DNA from 3 places in the Microbacterium sp. BE35 genome. Region 1 is predicted to be linked to each of the others. Evidence: riboswitches for the same ligand, from Rfam matches in the RefSeq annotation. Region 1 holds a riboswitch; each other region holds the start of a gene.

The links. A riboswitch is a leader RNA that binds a small molecule or an ion and turns the genes downstream of it on or off. The one in region 1 is predicted to bind thiamine pyrophosphate.
Region 2: another riboswitch for thiamine pyrophosphate. It lies ahead of thiM (hydroxyethylthiazole kinase); the one in region 1 lies ahead of thiC (phosphomethylpyrimidine synthase ThiC).
Region 3: another riboswitch for thiamine pyrophosphate. It lies ahead of J2Y46_RS02355 (ECF transporter S component); the one in region 1 lies ahead of thiC (phosphomethylpyrimidine synthase ThiC).

The regions. Positions count from the first base shown of each region.
Region 1 covers NZ_JAVDXD010000001.1:1,075,102-1,079,214, forward strand. Annotated here, with positions in the region: gene J2Y46_RS04740 (biotin transporter BioY) at 1-642, opposite strand, end outside; gene J2Y46_RS04745 (TetR/AcrR family transcriptional regulator C-terminal domain-containing protein) at 789-1,331, shown strand; TPP riboswitch at 1,399-1,507, shown strand; gene thiC (phosphomethylpyrimidine synthase ThiC) at 1,506-3,239, shown strand; gene thiE (thiamine phosphate synthase) at 3,298-3,945, opposite strand; gene thiO (glycine oxidase ThiO) at 4,006-4,113, shown strand, end outside.
Region 2 covers NZ_JAVDXD010000005.1:129,899-134,011, forward strand. Annotated here, with positions in the region: gene J2Y46_RS16510 (DNA polymerase III subunit gamma and tau) at 1-1,800, opposite strand, end outside; TPP riboswitch at 1,956-2,050, shown strand; gene thiM (hydroxyethylthiazole kinase) at 2,041-2,859, shown strand; gene thiE (thiamine phosphate synthase) at 2,856-3,530, shown strand; gene J2Y46_RS16525 (bifunctional hydroxymethylpyrimidine kinase/phosphomethylpyrimidine kinase) at 3,527-4,113, shown strand, end outside.
Region 3 covers NZ_JAVDXD010000001.1:542,170-546,282, reverse strand. Annotated here, with positions in the region: gene J2Y46_RS02360 (D-alanyl-D-alanine carboxypeptidase) at 1-1,519, opposite strand, end outside; TPP riboswitch at 1,557-1,666, shown strand; gene J2Y46_RS02355 (ECF transporter S component) at 1,659-2,303, shown strand; gene J2Y46_RS02350 (ABC transporter ATP-binding protein) at 2,305-3,780, shown strand; gene J2Y46_RS02345 (energy-coupling factor transporter transmembrane protein EcfT) at 3,777-4,113, shown strand, end outside.

The sequences.
Region 1 (4,113 bases):
CGACACAAGCGCGCGGTCACTGTCCAACGTCTTGGACCTCGATGTCCAGTCGCGGCGGAATGCCCGTGGGTAGGCGCGCACGAGCGTCACCACGATCGCCGTCGTCAGCACGGCCTTCACCAGGTCGCCGGGCACGAACACAAGACTCATCAGGGCCGTCTCGACGAGCGGCAGGCGCGTGACGAGGCTCTGCACTGGGATGCCGAACGCGTAGACCACGAGGATGCCGCCGACCACGACGCCGAGCAGGGTGCGCCAGGTCGTGGGCTTGCGTCCGCCGGCGAGCACGATGAGTCCGATCACGATGGCCCCGGCGATCCACCCGAGCAGGTACCCGGCGGACGGGCCGAAGAAGACGCCGATGCCGCCGCGTCCACCCGCGAGAAGCGGCATCCCGACCGCGACGAGGCCGAGCAGGACGGTGACCGACAGCGCGCCGAGCCACGGGCCGAGGATGGCGCCGACGAGCATGACGCCGAGCGTTTGCGCGGTGATCGGCACTGACCCGAGGATCGTGAAGCCGCCGGGCAGCCCCAGCACGGCGATGATCGCGGCGAACACGGCGACGCGCGCCAAGGCGGTCGCGTCGAGCGTGCGGACGCCGGTCTGCGGGGCGAGCGAGGATTCGGGGGGATTGGCCATCGGACGAGGTCCCTTCGACGGATACGGTGATCCTGAACGACGTTCACTTGAACAGTGTTCACTATAACGCTGTTCAGTAGAGTGCTGTGATGGGGTCGGCGAGAGGACATCGGGGTCATACCCGTGACGAGGTCGCGCGCGCCGCGATGCGGATCCTCGACGAGTACGGCCTGCCCGACCTGACGATGCGCCGCCTTGCGGCCGCGCTGGAGGTGCAGCCGAGCGCCCTGTACTGGCACTTCCCCAACAAGCAGAGCCTGCTCGCAGAGCTCGCCGACCGGATCGTCGCCGAGATGCACGCCGTATCGACGGAGGGGGACTGGGCTGCGCGCGTCCGCACGGAAGCGTTCGCGCTCCGTGCTGCGATGCTCGCTCACCGCGACGGTGCCGAACTGGTGACGAGCACGTTCGCGCTCGGCCTGGGGTCCCAGGCGGCGCAGGACAGCCTGGCGGCGGCGATCACTGCTGGCGGTTTCGACGATGAATCTGTCCAGCGGGCCACCACAGTCCTGCTTCATTTCGTGCTCGGTCATGTTGAGCATGAACAGCAACGGCAGCAGTACCGCGCGCTGGGTGTCCACGGCGACCAGATCGACGATCAGCGACAGGAGGGCGCCTCGGACGCCGAGTTCGCCTTCGGCGTCGACCTCCTCGTCGGCGGACTGGAGTCGCGTCGCATCCGCGGCTGATCTCACAACGTCAGCACTCCTCGCGCAGCCCTCCGTCCGATCGCCTCGCACGAATGCGGTAGCGTGGCGCTATCCACACGGGTGCCCTCGCAAGGGCTGAGATCGGGCTGACGCGGCCTGCGACCGTTCGAACCTGTCCGGGTAATGCCGGCGAAGGAAGTAGGAGTCGCCTCCATGGAAGCTGTCCATTCATCGCGCGTTCTCGCGCACCTGCACGACACCGAACACGACATCCGGGTCCCGGTGGACCGGATCGCGCTGGAGCCGTCTCCTGACGGGTCGGTCAGCGCGCCGGTGACGGTGTACCGCACCCAGGGTCCGGGCAGCGATCCGGTGCGCGGGCTCCCGCCGTTGCGGGAGCAGTGGATCTCCGCACGCGAGGACACCGAGTGCTACGACGGTCGCGACCGGGATCTGCAGGACGATGGGCGTTCCGCAGTGCGCCGGGGCGCAGCATCCGCGGAATGGAAGGGTGAGAAGCGGGCCGCGCGGCGTGCCAAGCCGGGGCGCACGATCACGCAGATGCACTACGCCCGCAGCGGGATGATCACGCCGGAGATGAGGTTCGTCGCGCTGCGGGAGGACTGCGACGTGGAGCTGGTGCGCGCCGAGGTCGCCGCCGGGCGCGCCATCATCCCCAGCAACGTGAACCACCCCGAGTCGGAGCCGATGATCATCGGCAAGGCGTTCCTGGTGAAGATCAATGCCAACATCGGCAACTCCGCCGTCACCAGTTCGATCGCCGAGGAGGTGTCCAAGCTGCAGTGGGCGACCACGTGGGGCGCCGACACCGTCATGGACCTGTCGACCGGCGACGACATCCACACGACGCGCGAGTGGATCGTCCGCAACTCGCCGGTGCCCATCGGCACGGTGCCGATCTACCAGGCGCTGGAGAAGGTGAATGGCGACGCGTCGGCGCTCACGTGGGAGGTGTACCGCGACACGGTCATCGAGCAGTGCGAGCAGGGTGTGGACTACATGACCGTCCACGCCGGAGTGCTGCTGCGGTACGTGCCGCTGACAGCCGACCGGGTGACGGGAATCGTCTCACGGGGCGGGTCGATCATGGCCGGCTGGTGCCTGGCCCACCACCAGGAGAACTTCCTCTACACCCACTTCGATGAGCTCTGCGAGATCTTCGCCCAGTACGACGTCGCGTTCTCGCTCGGTGACGGGCTGCGGCCGGGGTCGATCGCCGACGCCAACGATGCCGCGCAGTTCGCCGAGCTGGACACGCTCGCCGAGCTGACGAAGCGGGCCTGGGAGTACGACGTGCAGGTGATGGTCGAGGGACCCGGGCACGTGCCGTTCCATCTGGTGCGGGAGAACGTGGAGAGGCAGCAGGAGCTGTGCGACGGTGCGCCGTTCTACACGCTGGGACCGCTGGTGACGGATGTCGCGCCCGGCTACGACCACATCACGTCGGCGATCGGGGCGACGGAGATCGCCCGCTACGGCACCGCGATGCTCTGCTACGTGACCCCGAAGGAGCATCTCGGGCTGCCGAATCGCGACGACGTGAAGACCGGGGTGATCACGTACAAGATCGCGGCACATGCGGCCGACCTGGCGAAGGGGCATCCCGGTGCCCGACTGCGGGACGACGCCCTGTCGAAGGCGCGGTTCGAGTTCCGGTGGCGCGACCAGTTCGCGCTGTCGCTGGACCCGGTGACGGCGGAGCAGTTCCACGACGAGACGCTGCCGGCCGAGCCGGCGAAGACCGCGCATTTCTGCTCGATGTGCGGTCCGAAGTTCTGCTCGATGCGGATCTCGCAAGACATCCGCAACGAGTTCGGGCTCGCGGGCGACGGCGCGCGGGCCGCCGGCATGGCGCAGAAATCAGCGGAATTCCGGGAATCCGGCGGGAAGGTGTACGTGCCCGCGCCCGCCCTCCGTCAGCCCTGAAGGCCAACGCATGGCTCACCCGAACGACGGGATGTCCGTCGGAGGCGAGGATGAGGTCCTAGGCGGCCGCGGCCGACACGGTCGCGGGGAGTGCGGCGCGCAGTCGCCGCGCACTGTCGGCGGGGTCATCCGACTCGGTGATCGCCCGGACGACAACGACACGCTCGGCCCCGGCTGCGACGACCTCGTCGATGTTCGTCAGGTCGATGCCGCCGATCGCGAACCACGGGCGTGTCGTGGAGATGCTCGCCGTGTAGCGGACGAGCTCCGGCCCAACGGCGGCGCGGCCGGGCTTGGTCGGGGTCGCCCAGACCGGTCCGACGCAGAAGTAGTCGAGATCGTCCGCGTCGGCGGCGATGTCGACCTGCGCCGGGGTGTGGGTGGACAGGCCGACGATCGCCTCGGGTCCCACGATCTTGCGGGCGAGCCGGGCCGGGAGGTCCTTCTGGCCGAGGTGGAGCACGGGGGCGCCGGCGACGTGGGCGATGTCGGCGCGGTCGTTGACGGACCAGAGCCTGCCGTGGCGGTCTGCCGCGTCGGCGAGGATGCTCAAGAACTCGAGCTGCTCGCCACCTTCCAGGGTCTTGTCGCGCAGCTGGATGATGTCGACCCCGCCCGAGAACGCAGCGTCCACGAAATCCGCGAAATCGCCCTGGCGGGCCCGGGCGTCGGTGCAGAGGTAGAGACGTGCGGCAGCGATGGACATCGGCCCAGCGTAGCGACGGATCCTCGGGGCTTTGACCGGCCGACCGTCGATGTGCTCGTCGTGGGCGGCGGGATCATCGGGCTCAGCATCGCCTGGCGGGCCGTGCAGACCGGACGTTCCGTGCGCCTCATCGACTCGGCACCCGCGCAGGGCGCCACCCATGCGGCG
Region 2 (4,113 bases), on a different contig from region 1:
GGGAGCTGTCGCACGCGGCGCAGCCGCTACCGGGGCGGGCGCAGCAGGTGCCGACGCACGCGGTGACGCCGCCTGCGCAGGCCGCGACCCGCTCGGCGGGGCGACCGTGGCGCGGGCGGCCGGCGCCTCGGCTGCGGCCGCCTGGCGCGGAGCTTCGCGACCGGGGCCGGAGGGTGCCGGCGCCACCGGGCCGCCCGCACCGCCGGTTCCACCGGAGCCGCCGGCTGCGTCGTGACGGGCGATGTACTTCACGCGGATGCCGAGCACGGCCAGGATCGCCTGCCGCAGGTCTTCGCTGGGTCCCTTGCCCGCGGCGAGCTGCTTGAACTTCGCGACGTCGCTCTGGCTCGAGAACGCGAGGGTGAGCACGTCGTCGTCGAGCGCCACGGTACGGGCGCCCGAAGCGAGCATCCACGACGAGCGGCTGACGTTCTCGAGCTGCGCGAGCACGTGCGGCCAAGCCTGCTGGAGGCGGTCGAGCGTGACCGGGCCGGCGGGGACGGGAGGGGACGCCACAGGCGCGGGCTCGGCAGGCTGCGCGACCTGAGCCGCCGGCGCAGCCACTTCTGGCGGGGTACCTGCAGCGGCTGCAGGTACAGGTGCAGTGGCGGCGGGCGCAGCGGCTGCAGGTGCGGTGGCGGCGGGAGCCGTCGAAGCGGGAGCGGGTGCAGCAGCTGCCGTGGGCGCGGCGACGGGAGCGGCGCCGCGCGCCAGAACGCGGGCGACCATCAGCTCGAGCTGCAGACGCGGCGAGGTGGCGCCGGTCATGTCGTCGAGGGTCGCGATGACGAGGTCGGCGATGTGCGACAGCCGCGACGGACCGAACGCGTCGGCCTGGCGCTGCATGCGCGCGAGGTCTTCGGCCGAGACGCCCCGCAGCACGGCGGCGGCGCCCTGTCCGGTCGCCGACACGACGATGAGGTCGCGCAGGCGCTCGAGCAGGTCGTCGACGAAGCGGCGCGGGTCCTGCCCGGTCTGCACCACGCGGTCGACCGCGGCGAAGGCGGCCGATGCGTCAGAGGCGGCGAACGCGTCGATCACCTCGTCGAGCAGCTCGGCGTGAGTGTAGCCCAGCAGCGCGACCGCGCGGGCGTAGGTGACCTTGGCGTCTTCCGAGCCGGCGATCAGCTGGTCGAGCAGCGACAGGGTGTCTCGGGGCGATCCGCCGCCCGCGCGCACGACGAGCGGCAGCACGCCTTGCTCGACGTTCACGCTCTCCTGCGCGCACAGCTGCTCGACGTACTCGAGCATGGCGGCCGGAGGCACGAGCCGGAACGGGTAGTGATGGGTGCGCGACCGGATGGTGCCGATGACCTTCTCGGGCTCGGTCGTCGCGAAGATGAACTTCACGTGGTCGGGCGGCTCTTCGACGAGCTTGAGCAGGGCGTTGAAGCCCTGCGGGGTGACCATGTGCGCCTCGTCGAGAATGAAGATCTTGAACCGGTCGCGGGCCGGCGCGAACACCGCGCGCTCGCGCAGGTCTCGGGCATCGTCGACGCCGTTGTGGCTCGCCGCGTCGATCTCGACGACGTCGAGCGAACCTCCGCCGCCACGGCCGAGCTCGACGCAGCTGTCGCACGTGCCGCACGGCGTGTCGGTCGGGCCCTGCGCGCAGTTCAGGCACCGGGCGAGAATGCGCGCCGACGTGGTCTTTCCGCACCCGCGGGGGCCCGAGAACAGATACGCATGACCGACCCGGTCGCCGCGCAGCGCGGTCATGAGCGGCTCGGTGACCTGCGACTGCCCGATCATCTCGCCGAACGACTCGGGCCGGTAGCGGCGGTAGAGGGCGGTGGTCACTCCCCCAGCCTACGGCGTGGGGCCGACACTTCGGCAGGCTCAGCCCATCGCACCGCGACCGCACCTCGACAGGCTCGGCGACGGAGGTCGGACCCGAGCCGCGCCGGCCGGCGACACACGGCGATGGCCCGTCGGGATCCCCTGCTAGATTGCTCGGCAGTGACACGGGGTGCCCGCACGGCGGGCTGAGAACACACCCGTCGAACCTGATCTCGATCATGCGAGCGAAGGGATGTCGCGATGAACGCGCGCACCGAAGCACACCTGTCCGCCCTCTCCCCCGCCGCCGCGCTGACGGCGCTGCGGGAGACCTCGCCCCTGGTGCAGTGCATCACCAACTCGGTGGTGACGAACTACACCGCGAACGCACTCCTGGCGGTGGGCGCCGCCCCCGCGATGTCCGACATACCGGGCGAGGCCGGGCTCTTCGCCGGCGTCGCCGACGGCGTGCTCGTCAACCTGGGCACCCCGACCGCCGAGCAGCGCGAGGCCGCCCGGGAAGCGGTGCGCGCCGGCACCCCGTGGGTGCTCGACCCGGTCGCGGTCGGCGTGCTGCCCGTGCGAACGGCCCTCGCCGCCGAGCTTCTCGAGCACCGTCCCGCGATCATCCGCGGCAACGCCTCCGAGATCCTCGCCCTCGCCGGCGGAGGCGGCGGCGGTCGCGGAGTCGATGCGACGGACGGAACGGATGCCGCGGCCGGCGCCGCGCGATCCCTCGCGCTGAGCACCGGCGGCGTGGTGGCCGTGTCGGGCCCGGTCGACCTCGTGACCGACGGCGAGCGGGTGGTCCGCGTCCATGGTGGGGATGCGCTGCTCACGCGCGTCACCGGCGGCGGCTGCTCGCTCGGCGCGGTGATGGCCGCGCTCGTCGGCGTGTGTGCTCCGTTCGAGGCGGCGGTGGCGGCGTCCGTCCTCTACGCGGTCGCGTCCGAACGGGCCGCGGCCCGCGCGGAGGGACCGGGCACCTTCGGCGTGGCGTTGCTCGACGCGCTCGACGCCGTGGCCGCAGCACCGGCCGAGCTCGACGCGCGCGTCGCCGACGTGCTGGCGATCCGATGACGAGGCGCGGCGCGCGTCTCGCGCTGCACCTCGTGACCGACGACCGCCTGCCGTTCGACCGACTGCTCGAGGTCGTCGACGCCGCGGTCGGCGCGGGGGTCGACGTCGTGCAGCTGCGAGCGAAGTCGGTGACCGCCCGCGAAATGCTGCGCCAGGCGCGAGCCCTCTCGGACGTCATCGACCGCCGTTGCCTGCTCCTCGTCAACGACCGCGTCGACGTGGCCGTCGCCGCCCAGGATGCCGGAGCCCGCGTCGACGGCGTCCACCTGGGACAGAGCGACCTCCCGCCCGAAACGGCGCGCCGGCTGCTCGGGTCGAAGGCCGTGATCGGATGGACCGCGAACTCCGCGGAGCATCGGGCTGCAGCGCGTCTCCCCCGCGACGGCACGATCGACTACCTCGGGGTCGGGGTGATCCGGCCGACGTCGACGAAGCCCGACCACCCGCCGGCGCTCGGCGTCGAGGGCTTCGCGGCGTTCGCCGCGGGCGCGGACCTGCCGTGCATCGCGATCGGCGGGGTGACCGAGTCGGATGTCGCTGCCCTGCGCGACTGCGGGGCTGCGGGCGTCGCGGTCGTGTCGGCGATCTGCGGCGCGGACGACCCGGCCGCGGCGGCCCGCGCGCTGCGGAGCGCAGCCGATGCGACCTCGCTCGAGGGGGTCGCGCAGTGACCGGCACCTCGCTCGCCGCGCCTGCACCGACGCCGGTTCGAGCCGTGTCGATCCCGCGGGTGCTCAGCATCGCCGGCACCGACCCGACCGGCGGCGCCGGTGTGCAGGCGGATCTCAAGTCGATCGGCGCCCTCGGCGGCTATGGCATGGCCGTGGTCACCGCACTCGTGGCGCAGAACACGCTCGGCGTGCGCGACGTGCACGTGCCGCCGACGGCGTTCCTCGCCGCGCAGCTGGACGCCGTGTCGGACGACGTCGAGATCGACGCGGTCAAGATCGGCATGCTGCAGTCGGCGGAGATCATCACCACCGTTCGGCAGTGGCTCGGACGCGTGCGCCCGCCGATCGTGGTGCTCGACCCGGTGATGGTGGCGACGAGCGGCGACCCGCTGCTGGACCCCGCTGCCGAGGAGTCACTGCGAGCGCTCGCCGGCGAGGTCGATCTCGTGACCCCGAATCTCGCGGAGCTCGCGGTGCTGATCGGACGCACTCACGCGACCTCGTGGGTGCAGGCCATCGATCACGCGCAGACCCTCGCACGCGACACCGGCACGACGGTGCTGCTGAAAGGCGGGCACCTCGA
Region 3 (4,113 bases), 530 kb from region 1:
CGACATCGCCGGCATCGCGGCTGTCGCCGAGGTGGTAGGTGGTCGCGACGGTGCCGCTGCCGCCGTTCCACAGGATCACCGAGGCGTCTGCGGACGTGACGATGTCGACCTTGTCGCCCCACAGCGTCTCGACCTGGCCCGCCACGGTGCTCGCCGTCACCGAGGGCTTGGGCTGCAGCTCAGCCTCCATCTGCGCGTAGAGCGCACGGGATGCGGCGAGGCGTGCCTCGTCATCTGGCTGACCCAGCACCGACGCGTAGAGGCGCACTGTCCTGTCGCCGATCGTGACGTCCTTGGCAGAGAGCAGGTTCCACGCGTCGAGGGTGCCGGTCTTGACCCCGACGACGCCCGGATCGGCGAGGAGGCCGTTCGTGTTCTCGACATGCCCGGCGCCGGGGAGGTCGACCGACTGCTTCGCGACGATCTCCGCGATGACAGGATGCGCGAGCGCCTTCTGGGCGAGCGTCACGAGGGCCTCGGGGCTCGCGGCGTTGCGCGCGTCCATTCCGGTGGGTTCGCGGACCGTGATCCCGGGAACGCCGTGGGCCGTCAGCCACGCGTTGGCGGCCGAGGCGTAGACGGCGTCGGAGGGCCAGATCCCCTGGGCCAGCCGGTCGGCGTAGTTGTTCGCCGAGCCGATGAGCATGCCCTCGAGCATCTGGTACTCGCTGAGCGAGCCGCCGACCGGGACGTCGAGCGCCGACTCGCCGCCTGCGCGGTACTGCCAGTAGCGCGAGCGGTCGGCGGACGTGAAGCGGTACTCCGGTCCTTGCTCGCCCACGGCGAGCGGCATCTCCTCGAGCACGACGAGTGCGGTGACGACCTTGGTGATGCTGGCGATCGCGTCGGGGTCGGCCGTGGAGGCGAGCGTTCCCGGGATGCCGGCGACGGCCTCGGCCGCGCTGCCCTGAGCAGGCCACGCCGGCGCGGCGGCGGGCGCCGCGATCGGCTGCACCTCCATCGCGGTCACGGTGGGGGCGACGGCGTGCAGCGGCCACAGCATGGTCGTCGCCGCATAGGCGCCGACGACGGCGGCGATCGCGAGCGTGGGAACCACGACGGCGGCGCGGAACGGGGAGCGGCGCGGGGCATCGGAGAGGAGGTCGGCCTCGACCGCCACGTACGGGGTCGCGGCCGCGGTCAGGTCGGCGGGGGCTGCGCCGTGCTCGACGAGGGATTCGTCGACCCAGGCGAGTGCGGTGTGCCCGCCGGTGACCGCGGTGACGGTCGGGGTGCCGAGGCCGGTCGGGAGCGCGAAGTCGGACGGCTCGACAGGCTCCGCGGCGTTCCACGTCGCGACCGACGGCACCTCGGCGACGGGCACCGTGGCGATCGTCGGAGCGGCGGCGGTCACGTCCACCGCGGCGGTGGTCGACGGCGGGTAGACAGCATCCGTCTCACCCGTCTGGATCGTGAGGATGCCGCCGTCGGGCACGTCTTCGGAACCTGCAACCGGGACGGCACCGGTCTGCGCGCGCCGCGCGCGACGCGTGGGTGCAGGGGTGTCGTCCGATGTCACCCCCCCAAAATACCTGCTGAGCCGGCGGTATACTCGTCGCCATAACCACGGGAGTCCGGTGAGCCGGGCTGAGAGGAAGCGATCCACGCTTCGACCGTCGAACCTGATCCGGATCATGCCGGCGCAGGGAGGAGCTCATATGCACGCGTCCACGTCCGCATCCACCCCCGTTGCGGCTCACTCGAAGGCCCCCCGGAGCCTCCGCTGGCGGGTGGTCGACATCGTCGTCGCCGCGGTGCTCGGCGTCGCGATCGGCCTGGTGTTCTGGGCCTGGAACACCATCGGCGGCACCTGGTTCGTCGCCATGGACGGACTCACCCCGGGCCTCGGCGGGATCGCCGTCGGCATCTGGCTCATCGGCGGCGTCATCGGCGGCCTGGTCATCCGCAAGCCGGGTGCCGCGCTGCTCGTCGAGGTGATCGCCGCGCTCGTGTCGATGCTGATCGGCAACGTGTGGGGCGTGTCGACCCTCTTCTCGGGCATCGTGCAGGGCCTCGGCGCCGAGCTCGTGTTCGCGATCTTCCTCTACCGCCGCTTCACGCTGCCCGTCGCGATGCTCGCCGGCGTCGGCGCCGCGGTAGGCGCCTGGGTGTTCGAGCTGTTCTACGGCAGCTCGCCCAACATCCTGAAGACCGTCGAGTTCAACGTCATCTACCTGGTGTCGCTGGCGGTCTCGGGCGCGCTGCTCGCGGGCCTCGTCGGCTGGCTCGCGGTGCGCGGGCTCGCCGCGACCGGTGCTCTCAACCGCTTCGCCGTCGGACGCGAAGCGCGCCGCGAGGTCTGACGTGACGGCGACCCGCCCCGCCCGCATCACCGCGGCGGGCTGGGGGTGGCGCTACGGCGGACGCCGGGCGGCTGCCGTCCACGACGTCTCGTTCACGATCGAGCCCGGGGAGCGCGTGCTCCTGCTCGGCGCATCGGGCGCGGGCAAGTCGACGCTCCTCGCCGGAATGGCGGGTCTGCTCGGCGGTGCCGACGAGGGAGACGAGACCGGCACCCTCCTCATCGACGGTGGACGTGCCGAGGCTCACCGCGGTCGCGTCGGGCTCGTGCTCCAGGACCCTGACGCCGGCGTCGTGCTGTCGAGGGTGGGAGACGATGTGGCGTTCGGCTGCGAGAACCTCGGTGTCCCGGCCGCGCAGATCCCCGCTCGGGTCGCAGAAGCCCTCGACGCCGTCGGGCTCGACGTGCCTCTCACCCGGCCGACCAAGGCACTGTCCGGGGGACAGAAGCAGCGACTCGCCCTCGCCGGCGTGCTGGCGATGCGGCCAGGGGTGCTCCTGCTCGACGAGCCCACCGCCAACCTCGACCCGCACGGCGTCCGTGAGGTGCGCGACGCCGTCGAGCGCGCAGTGCAGGAGAGCGGCGCGACGCTCGTCGTCATCGAGCACCGCACCGCGGTGTGGGCGGACCTCATGGATCGCGTCATCGTGGTCGGCGCCGACGGTGGGCTCCTCGCCGACGGGACGCCCGCCGAGGTGTTCGCGCGCCACGGTGCCACGCTCGCCGCCGCGGGGGTGTGGATCCCGGGCCACTCGGTCGATCTGCCCGTACTCGCTTCCGCCCGGGCCGATGCATCGGCGGCGGTGGCGGCATCCGCTCTCTCGATCTCCCGCGACGGCCGCACGATCGTGCGCTCGGGGCTCGACCTCGCCGTTGTTCGCGCTGCCGCGACCGTGATCACGGGTCCGAACGGCGCCGGAAAGTCCACGCTCGCCCTGACGCTCGCCGGGCTGCTGCCTGAGGCGGCGGGTCGCGTCGAAACCGCGCCGGAGCTCGCGGGGCGGTCCGGCCGGCGCCCGTCGAAGTGGACCTCGCGCGAGCTGCTCACGCGCATCGGCACGGTGTTCCAGGAGCCCGAGCACCAGTTCCTCGCCTCCACCGTGCGCGACGAGCTCGCCATCGGGCCGCGCTCGCGCGGCGTCGATCCGGCCACCGTCGGCCAGATCGTCGACGAGCTGCTCGAGCGGCTGCACCTCGCGCCGCTCGCCGCCGCGAACCCGTTCACACTCTCGGGCGGTCAGAAGCGCCGGCTCTCGGTCGCGACCGTGCTCGCCGACGCGCCCCCGGTGATCATGCTCGATGAACCGACCTTCGGGCAGGACCGCCGCGGCTGGATCGAGCTCGTGCAGCTGCTCCAGTCCGAGATCGCCGCCGGCACGACCGTCGTCGCCGTCACCCACGACGAGGATGTGCTGCGTCACCTCGGCGGCCACCGCATCGAGCTGGGGGAGCCGGTGCGCGCGGGGGTGGGATCGTGACCGCCGTCGACGCCCGCACCCCGGAGGTCGAGGCAGCCCCCCGCGCCTGGCTCGACGGCGTGAATCCGGTCACCAAGATCGTGCTCGCGCTGCTGCTGTCGGTGCCGCTGTTCGCGTCCATCGACGCCACGAGCGCCCTCGTCGCGATCGTGCTCCAGCTCGCCTGCATCCCGCTGACCGGCCTCGCGATCGTGACGGTGCTGAAACGGATGCTGCCCGTCCTCGTGTTCGCGCCGGTCGCCGGCGTCAGCATGCTGCTGTACGCGGAACCCGGTGGCACCGTCTACTGGTCGTTCTGGTACGCGACGATCAGCGACGACTCGATCGCCCTGG